Regions from separate parts of the Halobacillus shinanisalinarum genome, predicted to be linked through region 2. Evidence: riboswitches for the same ligand, from Rfam matches in the RefSeq annotation. Region 2 holds a riboswitch; the other holds the start of a gene.
The links. A riboswitch is a leader RNA that binds a small molecule or an ion and turns the genes downstream of it on or off. The one in region 2 is predicted to bind S-adenosylmethionine.
Positions count from the first base shown of each region.

Region 1: linked by a shared signal. The riboswitch ahead of MUO14_RS02720 (YezD family protein) and the one ahead of MUO14_RS19415 (sulfite oxidase-like oxidoreductase) in region 2 are both predicted to bind S-adenosylmethionine.

Region 1 is NZ_CP095074.1:508,172-512,735, reverse strand. It holds gene MUO14_RS02730 (5-methyltetrahydropteroyltriglutamate--homocysteine S-methyltransferase) at 1-33, opposite strand, end outside; gene metC (cystathionine beta-lyase) at 98-1,303, opposite strand; gene MUO14_RS02720 (YezD family protein) at 1,448-1,609, opposite strand; SAM riboswitch class I at 1,732-1,839, opposite strand; gene metH (methionine synthase) at 1,956-4,564, opposite strand, start outside.
Region 2 is NZ_CP095074.1:3,930,965-3,935,528, forward strand. It holds gene MUO14_RS19405 (argininosuccinate synthase) at 1-19, shown strand, start outside; gene argH (argininosuccinate lyase) at 12-1,385, shown strand; SAM riboswitch class I at 1,475-1,581, shown strand; gene MUO14_RS19415 (sulfite oxidase-like oxidoreductase) at 1,654-2,319, shown strand; gene MUO14_RS19420 (acetyl-CoA C-acyltransferase) at 2,332-3,486, shown strand; gene MUO14_RS19425 (hypothetical protein) at 3,613-3,753, shown strand; partial or broken gene MUO14_RS19430 (sodium:solute symporter family transporter) at 3,750-4,564, shown strand, end outside.

The DNA of each region.
Region 1 (4,564 bases), 1.5 Mb from region 2:
GTTCTTTAATCCTGAAGTTACACTTTTACTCATAATTATTCCTTCTTTCTTTAGTGATTGTGATGAACTCTTGCAAGATAAGTGTACTGTAATTGAATCAACCCCTATTTTGTAATAAAATACGTTTTTTGTTTACCGATTGAGTTGCTGCTTCTAGAGCTTGATCGATATCTTTGATTAGATCATTTACATGCTCGAGTCCAACTGAGAGCCTAAGCAGTCCATCGGTAATTCCTCTTGCTTCTCTTTCTGTTTCTGGCATAGCAGCATGTGACATTGTTGCAGGATATGATAGAATCGACTCTACTGCACCAAGACTGACAGCAAAAACGGGCAGACGAATGTGTTCAACAAATGCTTTCGCGGCTGTTTTATTAGGTAATCGAAAAGAGAGGAGTGCACCAGCCCCCTTCGATTGCCGCACGTGTACAGGGTACCCAGGATGAAAGGAAAGTCCGGGGTAGTAGACTTCACTAATGAAAGAATGCTCATTAAGGTGGGTTGCTATTTTTAATGCTGTGTCAGAAGATTGGGTTAGCCGTGCCCCTAATGTTTTGATTCCTTGAATTAAATGGTAGGCATCCTGTGCACCTAAAATCGAGCCAAACGAGTTTTGAATAAATGATAGTCTTTCACCAAGTTCCTTATTCTTAGTTACGGCCAGACCCGCAACGATATCACTGTGCCCGGAAAGGAATTTGGTAGCACTATGAAGGACAAGATCTACTCCAAACTGGAGTGGATTCTGGTAAAGAGGTGTCATAAAAGTGTTATCGACAAAAGTTAGACAGCCATGTGCTTTGGCTAATTTTACGATTCCCTCTATATCTGTAATATTTAAGCAAGGATTGGAAGGTGTTTCCATATAAAAAACTTTTGTATTTGGTTGAATTGCCCGACATGTTTCATTCAGGTTGGTCATGTTAACGAAGGTATGGTCAATATTGAATCTTCTCAATACTTCTGTGATCAAGCGATAGGTTCCACCGTAAACATCCCTAGAAATTAAAACATGGTCACCTGAAGAAAGGAGCATAAAGGCAGAAGAGATAGCAGCCATCCCTGAGGCGAACGCTAACCCTGTTTCACCACCTTCCAGGTCTGCAATGGTTTGTTCCAATGCTTGCCTTGTTGGGTTACCCGATCTGCTGTAATCATATGGACCAAACGTATCGAAGCTCTCCTGGTGATAGGTAGATGACAAGTAAATGGGAACGTTTACTGCCCCTGTTTTTTGTTCCTTATTCCCATAAGTTGAAGCATGAATGAATCTGGTTTCCAGTTGGTCTTTATAAGAACTCATCGTCAGTTTTCCTCCCTCTCCAAAGCCTAAAAGATTTTTACTAAAATAACTTCTCAATCAAAAAGGCATCTTTATATTCCGATGGGTATCGAAGATAAAGATGCCTTTAGTTGACTAATCGGCATAAGCAATATTCAGTTTGAGCTAATCATTGTCTGATTTTTTATTTAGTGGGTACCGCTTTTTTTCAGTGCACTCAATTTGTGTAATTTCTCCATCATGTACTGTTATGGCTACAGACCCATATTCTATGTTTTCTAAAGCTGATATAACGTCATTAATTTTTTTCTCTAGAGTGTTTTTCATACCATTACCTCCTCTGAAGAATGCAATCCGCTATTTTTTGCCTTTGGTAAGTCCAATCAGCAAGCAAAATAAAAACCTCTTCTTGTAATAAGAAGAGGTTAAGTAGAACGTTTACTTTTCTCTTCTTATCTTTTCAAGCCTGAACGGCTTGCTGGAATTGGCACAGTACTTTAGTTAAGTCTGCTGCCGAGGTTTCAATGGGCCAGTCCCTCCACCTCTCTGGATAAGAAAAATGTTATTCATTTGATTATCCTATAATTTACACGTATTAATATTTCTTGTCAATCGTTTAATGGAAAAATTTAAATTATTCTAAAATCAGACAGGACTTTGCTATTCACACACTCTAATGCACATTGAAATAACGCGCCTCAGGATGAGCGAACACAATGGCCGTAACCGAAGCCTCTGGTTCCATCATACATTCCTCGGTCAATTCAACTCCAATTTGTTCTGGTCTAATCAATTGAAATAATTTTCTCTGATCCTCCAAGTCCGGGCAAGCTGGATAACCGAAAGAATACCGCTGTCCCTGGTATTTAGCTGAGAAACGCTCTTGCATCGTAAAGTCTGTCGGGTCGGGGAATCCCCATTTATCACGCATGAGCTGATGGATGTGTTCAGCCAATCCTTCCGCTGTTTCTAATGCCAGTGCTTGCAAGGCGTGGCTTTTCAAATATTCCCCCTGTTGTTTCATGTCCAGGGAACGTTGCCTGATTCCTTTTCCAGCTGTTACAGAGAAGAATCCTACGTAATCCATTTCTCCGCTTGAGATCGGACGCAAGTAGTCAGCTAAACAAAGATAGGGATCACGGTTTTGGCGTGGAAAAGTAAAACGCTCGATGATCGTTTGATGATCGGCTGGATTATAAATGATTACGTCATCTCCATCGGATTGAGCAGGAAAGAATTGATAAAGTGCAGACGGTTGAATCCAGTTCTCTTTTTGCGCTTTTAAAAGTAATTCATCTACGACCTCTTTTAGTTGGAGTGCTTTATTATTTTTCTCTGCCAGCAACTTTGAGAATTTACCCTTTAGTCCCAAATGGTGTCCAATCAGCATCTGCATGTTAATAAAAGGTTCAATATGAGCAACAGAATAATCTCGTAAAATGTGTTGTTCAAAATCGTTCGGTTTGTAAACAGGAATAGTCTTAGATACTTTGGATATTGGCTTCTCAGCTACAGCCGTTGCAGATTGGGTTTGGGCTTGCTCATGACTTCTGGCTATAGCCTTAGTTTGTTTTTCTTGCTGTTCACGAATGAGCAGTGTGCGATCCTCCTGGTTACTGAGCCGATTTGATAGAGCGAGTCCGTCCATTGCATCTTTTGCGTAGAAAACGGAACCGTTATATTGAGGAGCGATTTTCGTATTAGTAAACTTTCTTGAAAGGGCAGCGCCCCCCACTAATATCGGTAATTCAATTTGTTGCTGTTTTAAATCCTGGGCGGTCAAAACCATTTGCTGGGCTGACTTGACAAGTAAACCTGATAGGCCAATGGAGTCTGGCTCCTCTTCTTTAATGTGTTTGATTAAATCAGATGGGGTTACTTTAATACCTAAATCAATGACGTCAAAGCCATTGTTGCTTAAAATGATGTCTACAAGGTTTTTACCAATATCGTGGACATCTCCTTTAACCGTGGCAAGAAGAATTTTTCCTTTTTTATTTGACGTATCACCCTTTTCCATATGTGGTTCAAGGTAGGCAACAGACGCCTTCATGACCTCTGCACTTTGTAAAACTTCAGCTACGATGAGCTGGTTATCGTTAAATAAGCGCCCGACTTCAGCCATTCCAGTCATGAGTGGACCATTGATGATTTTTAATGGTGTCGGATAAGTTTCTAGTGCCTTCCCAAGGTCAGGAATCAACCCTTCCTTCGTTCCTTCCACCACATAATGAGCTAATCTTTCAGGTAAGCTCATTGTCGAAGTCGGTGCCTTTATTTCCTTTTTTTTGCCTCGGTAGAATGCCGTAAAAGAAGCAAGTGTAGCATCAGTCGTTTGAAAAAGAAGCTCGTTCGCTTGTTTAATTTCCTTTTCTGCTATGGAGGCATAACGTTCCAATTTTTCTGTGTTGACAATGGCGTAGTCGAGACCTGCTTTTGTACAGTGATAAAGATAGACGGCATTTAGTACTTCTCTCCCAACTGGTGGAAGGCCGAAGGAGACGTTGCTGACACCTAGAATGGTTTGACATTCTGGGAGTCTCTCCTTGATCGAACGGATCCCTTCGATTGTTGCATTAGCGGAGCCGATGTATTGTTCATCGCCCGTTCCAACAGGGAAGACAAGGGGGTCAAAAATTATATCGGATTCTTGAAGGCCATATTCATCCACCAAAATATTGCGAGATCGGAGGGCAATTGCAAGTTTTCTTTCTGCTGTAAGTGCCATCCCTTCTTCGTCAATGGTTCCAACGACGACAGCTGCACCATATTGCTGAACTAAAGGAAGGACTTCTTTAAAACGTTCTTCTCCATCCTCAAGATTGATAGAATTGATAATTACTTTTCCTTGGGAATAAGTGAGCGCCTTTTCAATAACGTCAACATCTGTAGAATCAATAACCAGAGGCGCTTTCACTTTATTTACTACTTGTTTCATAAAGGCTTCCATATCCTGTACTTCATCGCGATCCGGATCAGCAAGACAAATATCAATGACCTGAGCGCCTTTTTTTACCTGGGCCCGGGCAATTTCCGAGGCTTCCTCCACTTTCCCTTCGGAGATCAAACGTTTGAATTTGCGGGAACCGATCACATTGGTTCGTTCACCGACTAAAATAGGACGGTCATTTTTGTCCTCATAGATAAAGGGATCGATTCCTGAAACAGCATGCGGATGAGAAGAAGGAGCCTTGCGTGGCTTGATGTCCTTCACCGCTTCTACGAGTGCTCTAGTATGCTCTGGTGTTGTTCCACAGCAGCCGCCTACAACATTCAGCCAAC
Region 2 (4,564 bases):
GGTGAGTGTGCATGAGTAAGCTTTGGGGTGGTCGATTTACCAAACCAACCAACAAGCTGGTCGAAGAGTACACCTCTTCGATCGGTTTTGATGACAAGCTGGCTTTACATGATATACAGGGGAGTCTTGCACACGTTGATATGCTTGGAAAGTGTGCGATCATTTCTAAAGAGGAAGCCGAGCAAATTAAAGACGGATTGCATATCATTCAGAAAAAAATCAAGAATGATGAAGTGTCGTTTTCTGTTGAGCATGAAGACATCCATATGAATATTGAAAAGCTACTGATCGATGAAATTGGTCCTGTTGGCGGCAAGCTCCACACAGGGAGAAGCCGTAACGACCAGGTAGCAACAGATATGCACTTGTATTTGAAGGAAAAAACCACCCAACTCATTCAACTAGTTGAAGCGGTACAGGAGGCGCTTGTCAGTCAGGCGGATTCCCATGTTGAAACGATTATCCCTGGTTATACACACTTGCAGCGGGCTCAGCCGGTTTCATTTGCGCATCATTTGCTTGCATATTTTTGGATGTTTGAGCGCGATAAAGAGCGGCTCAAGGACAGTGTGAAGCGGATTGATTGGTCGCCACTTGGTGCAGCGGCGCTTGCTGGGACACCTTATGCGGTCGATAGACAGATGACGGCGGAGACGCTCGGATTTGATAACGTTTATCCAAACTCATTGGACGCCGTCAGTGATCGAGATTTCATCCTGGAATTTTTGTCGATCGCTTCCATTTTAATTACACATATTTCAAGACTGTCAGATGAATTGATTCTTTGGAGCAGTCAGGAATTTGATTTCGTTGAGCTCGATGATGCGTTTTGTACGGGTTCGAGCATTATGCCGCAGAAAAAGAATCCGGATGTGCCTGAGTTGCTTCGTGGCAAAACAGGAAGGATTTACGGCAACTTGATGGGGCTGCTGACCCTTCTGAAGGGTCTACCGCTTGCGTACAATAAGGATATGCAGGAGGACAAGGAAGGGATGTTCGATACGGTGGAGACGCTGGATGGGGCGCTATCGCTGCTGGCTCCGATGCTGGCTTCGATGGAAGTGAAGGGGTCGAATATGCGTCAGGCGGTAAATGAGGATTATTCGAATGCAACCGATATTGCGGATTATTTGGCTGTGAAAGGTCTGCCGTTTCGTCAGGCGCATGAGGTGATCGGCAAGATTGTGCTGTATGCGATTGAGCAGCAGACCTACCTGCTTGATCTGACACTTGATGAGTATAAGGAATTTTCTGAGCTGTTTGAAGCGGATATTTTTGAAAAATTAGCGCCTGAGCAGGTAGTGGCTGCCCGAAATAGTGAAGGCGGCACTGGTTTTGAGCAGGTGGCACAGCAGCTTGAGTTAGCAAAACAACATCTTAAATAATGCGATTCATTTCATGGAATTTTCTAAATATTATTGACTTTAGTATGGTTTATTTGTAACATGGCAAGTAACTTAATAACGTTAACTTACTCTTATCTAGAGCAGGCTGAGGGATTTGGCCCTTTGACGCCCGGCAACCGGTCTATAGACACGGTGCTACTTCCAACGAACACATTTTATGTTCGGAAGATGAGAGGTTGAAGCAAAATCTTCTGCCTCTTTCATTTTGAAAGGGGCTTTTTATTATTCAAGGAACGGGTGATGTGGGATGAATAAGGCGGAGCGGCTCAAGCGTTCCAAGGGTCCACAGGTGACAGAACGGTTTGGCGGACGGCTGCCTCCTGGGCAGGTGTTAACAGAAAAATTTCCGATTTTAACGGTAGGTGAAGTTCCGTCCTATGACCTTGACCAGTGGGATTTTCAAATGACTGGGGGTATTGGGGACACGGTTATGTTTTCATACAATGATTTGATGGCGCTGCCGCAGTCAAAGGTTATCTGTGATGTTCATTGTGTTACAAGATGGTCGAAGTTTGATAATGGTTTTGAAGGGGTCTTGTTGCAGGACTTGCTTGAGGATTTCGAGATACCAGATGACATTCAGTACGTTATGGTGCATGGGGATTATGATTATACAGCTAATATTCCGCTTAAGGACTTGTTAGCCAAAGGTGTCATCCTTGCTCATTCTTATAATGGCAAGCCATTGACGGAAAAGCACGGCTATCCATTTCGACTGGTAATTCCTCATTTGTACTTTTGGAAGAGTGTGAAGTGGATTAGGGGCTTTGAGTTTAGGAAGTCGGATGCACCAGGTTTCTGGGAGCAAAATGGTTTTCACAATGAGGCAGATCCGTTTAAAGAGCAGCGCTTTTCTGATGAAGGTGATGTGATGGAAGAGGATAAATGGAAGGAAAAGGACTTTGATTATTGAGGAGGTAGAAGAATGAGTGTTGTAATCTTAGATGGTGTACGTACACCTTTTGGTAAATGGAAAGGTGGTTTATCCAAGTTAGGGGCCAAGGATCTTGGTGTTCAAGCAACCAGAGCATTGATGGAACGCGTGCCTGAAGCCTTGAATGCCGATGGTGTCATCCTTGCCCAGGTCCTACAGGCAGGACAGGGACAGAACCCGGCCAGAGCGGTTGCTGCAGGTGCTGGTGTCTCATGGGCTGTTCCGGCGATAACCATAAATAATGTCTGTTTGGCGGGGGTCGCTTCGGTGGCAGATGCAGCGAGACGCATCAAGCTTGAGGAAGGTCAGCTTTATATAGTCGGTGGGTTTGACTCAATGACAAATGCGCCTCACGTTGCCACCCTTCGTAACGGTTTAGCAACAGGGCCTGTCGAGTTTACAGATACGCTGATTAACGATGGCCTCTGGTGTTCGCTAACCGATTCATCAATGGGGGGATTGACAGACATTCAAAACGAGGAGCGGAACATCAAGCGGGAAGAGCAAGATCAATATGCTTTAGATTCTCAGTTGAAAGCAGCTCGTGCGCAGGAACAAGGGTTGTTCAATGATGAGATTGTACCAGTGCACGTGGGCAGTAAACAGCTGGCAGGTGATGAAGGGATCAGGCCACAGTCCACTTTGGATAAATTAAGCAGTTTGGTTCCGGCATTTAGAGAAAGAGGGACGATTACAGCAGGAAATGCTTCACAAATGACGGATGGAGCAAGTGTTGGAGTGGTCGCTTCAGAAAGTTATGCACAAACGATTGGGAAAACACCTCTCGCCCGTGTGATTGGCTGGTCAGAAACGGCTGGTTCTGATTCCAGTTTACACACGAAGCCGGCGGATGCGATTGCTAAGCTTTTTAAACGATATCAGTTAACAAAAGACGATATTGATTTATTTGAAATTAACGAAGCCTTTGCAAGTGTTGCTCTGGCAAGTATCGATGAGCTTGGGTTAGATCCACAAAAAGTAAATGTCAATGGAGGAGCGATTGCCATAGGGCATCCGCTTGGTGGAACAGGATTTCGGTTAGTTCTCACACTTATTCATGAGTTGAAACGTCGCGGGGCGGACGGGGCATCGCCTCACTGTGTGGCGGGGCGGGCAAGGCTTTGCCATTCTCGTCGAAGTGCCTAAAGATTGGTTATAAAAGGAGGTAGTAACATGTTTCTTACTTACGGAATAGCCATTATTATATTTTGGGTGGCAGGATTAGCCCTCTGGCAAGCAATGTATAAATCCTCATCTAAGGGAGGGAAGTAAATGGAGTCCTTATCAGAAGGTGTCATCTGGTTTATCGGAGGCTTGTTGTTCGTTTATTTTCTGTTTGTAACGTGGATTGGCAGGAAAGGGGCGAAGTATAGTAAGACAATGAGCGGCTTTGCAACCGCAAGGGCAAGGTGAGCCCTTGGATCGTCGGCGCCAGCTTTGCTACGACCTATGCGAGTGCCAACTTATTTATCGGTGTCCCTGGTCTTGCTTATCAATATGGAACGTCTGTGCTTTGGTACACGTTAGGATGTTTTGGGGTATCGTGGCTGGGCTTGCTATTTTTTGCTAAAACGTTCTTTCGATACGGGAAAAAGTTTGGCGGGGTATCGACGTTGCCTGAATGGCTGGGCAGGAAGTATAACAGTAAACCCTTGCAGGTGATCGTTGGACTACTTATTTTATTTAATGTGTATTACATTGTTGGTCAAAATGTTGGGTTAGCGACCATTTTTGAAACTGTGCTGGGCATTCCTTATATGTGGGGGTCATTATCGGCGTCACGATCACGATTGTGTATATTGGTTTAGGAGGCGCATTTGCCCAAATTATTACAGATGGCTTACAAGGAATATTTATGGCCTTTACATCTGTGCTGATCTTGTTCTCACTATTGTGGACGATCGGAGGCGGGTTTGGTGTCTTCGGAGAACTCTCCCGTCGTTTGTCTGGAATCGATCCCAACTTGGTGGCACCGATTTCTTCCAGTGGTCCATATAATAGTGTGTTGGCTATTTTGGCTGTCCAATTTCTGTTATTTAGCTTTGTTCTCATGCCCCATCTATTAAATAAGGTTCTGTCTTTGGAAACGGAGGAACAACTGCGGCCATTTACAATGTCAGCAGGGTTAACATTGTTCTTAATCTCTACATTGATGGTATTAGGCGGGCTGGCGGCTCGTGTGATGGTTCCATCGTTAGATAGTGCAGATAAGGCGATACCTGCA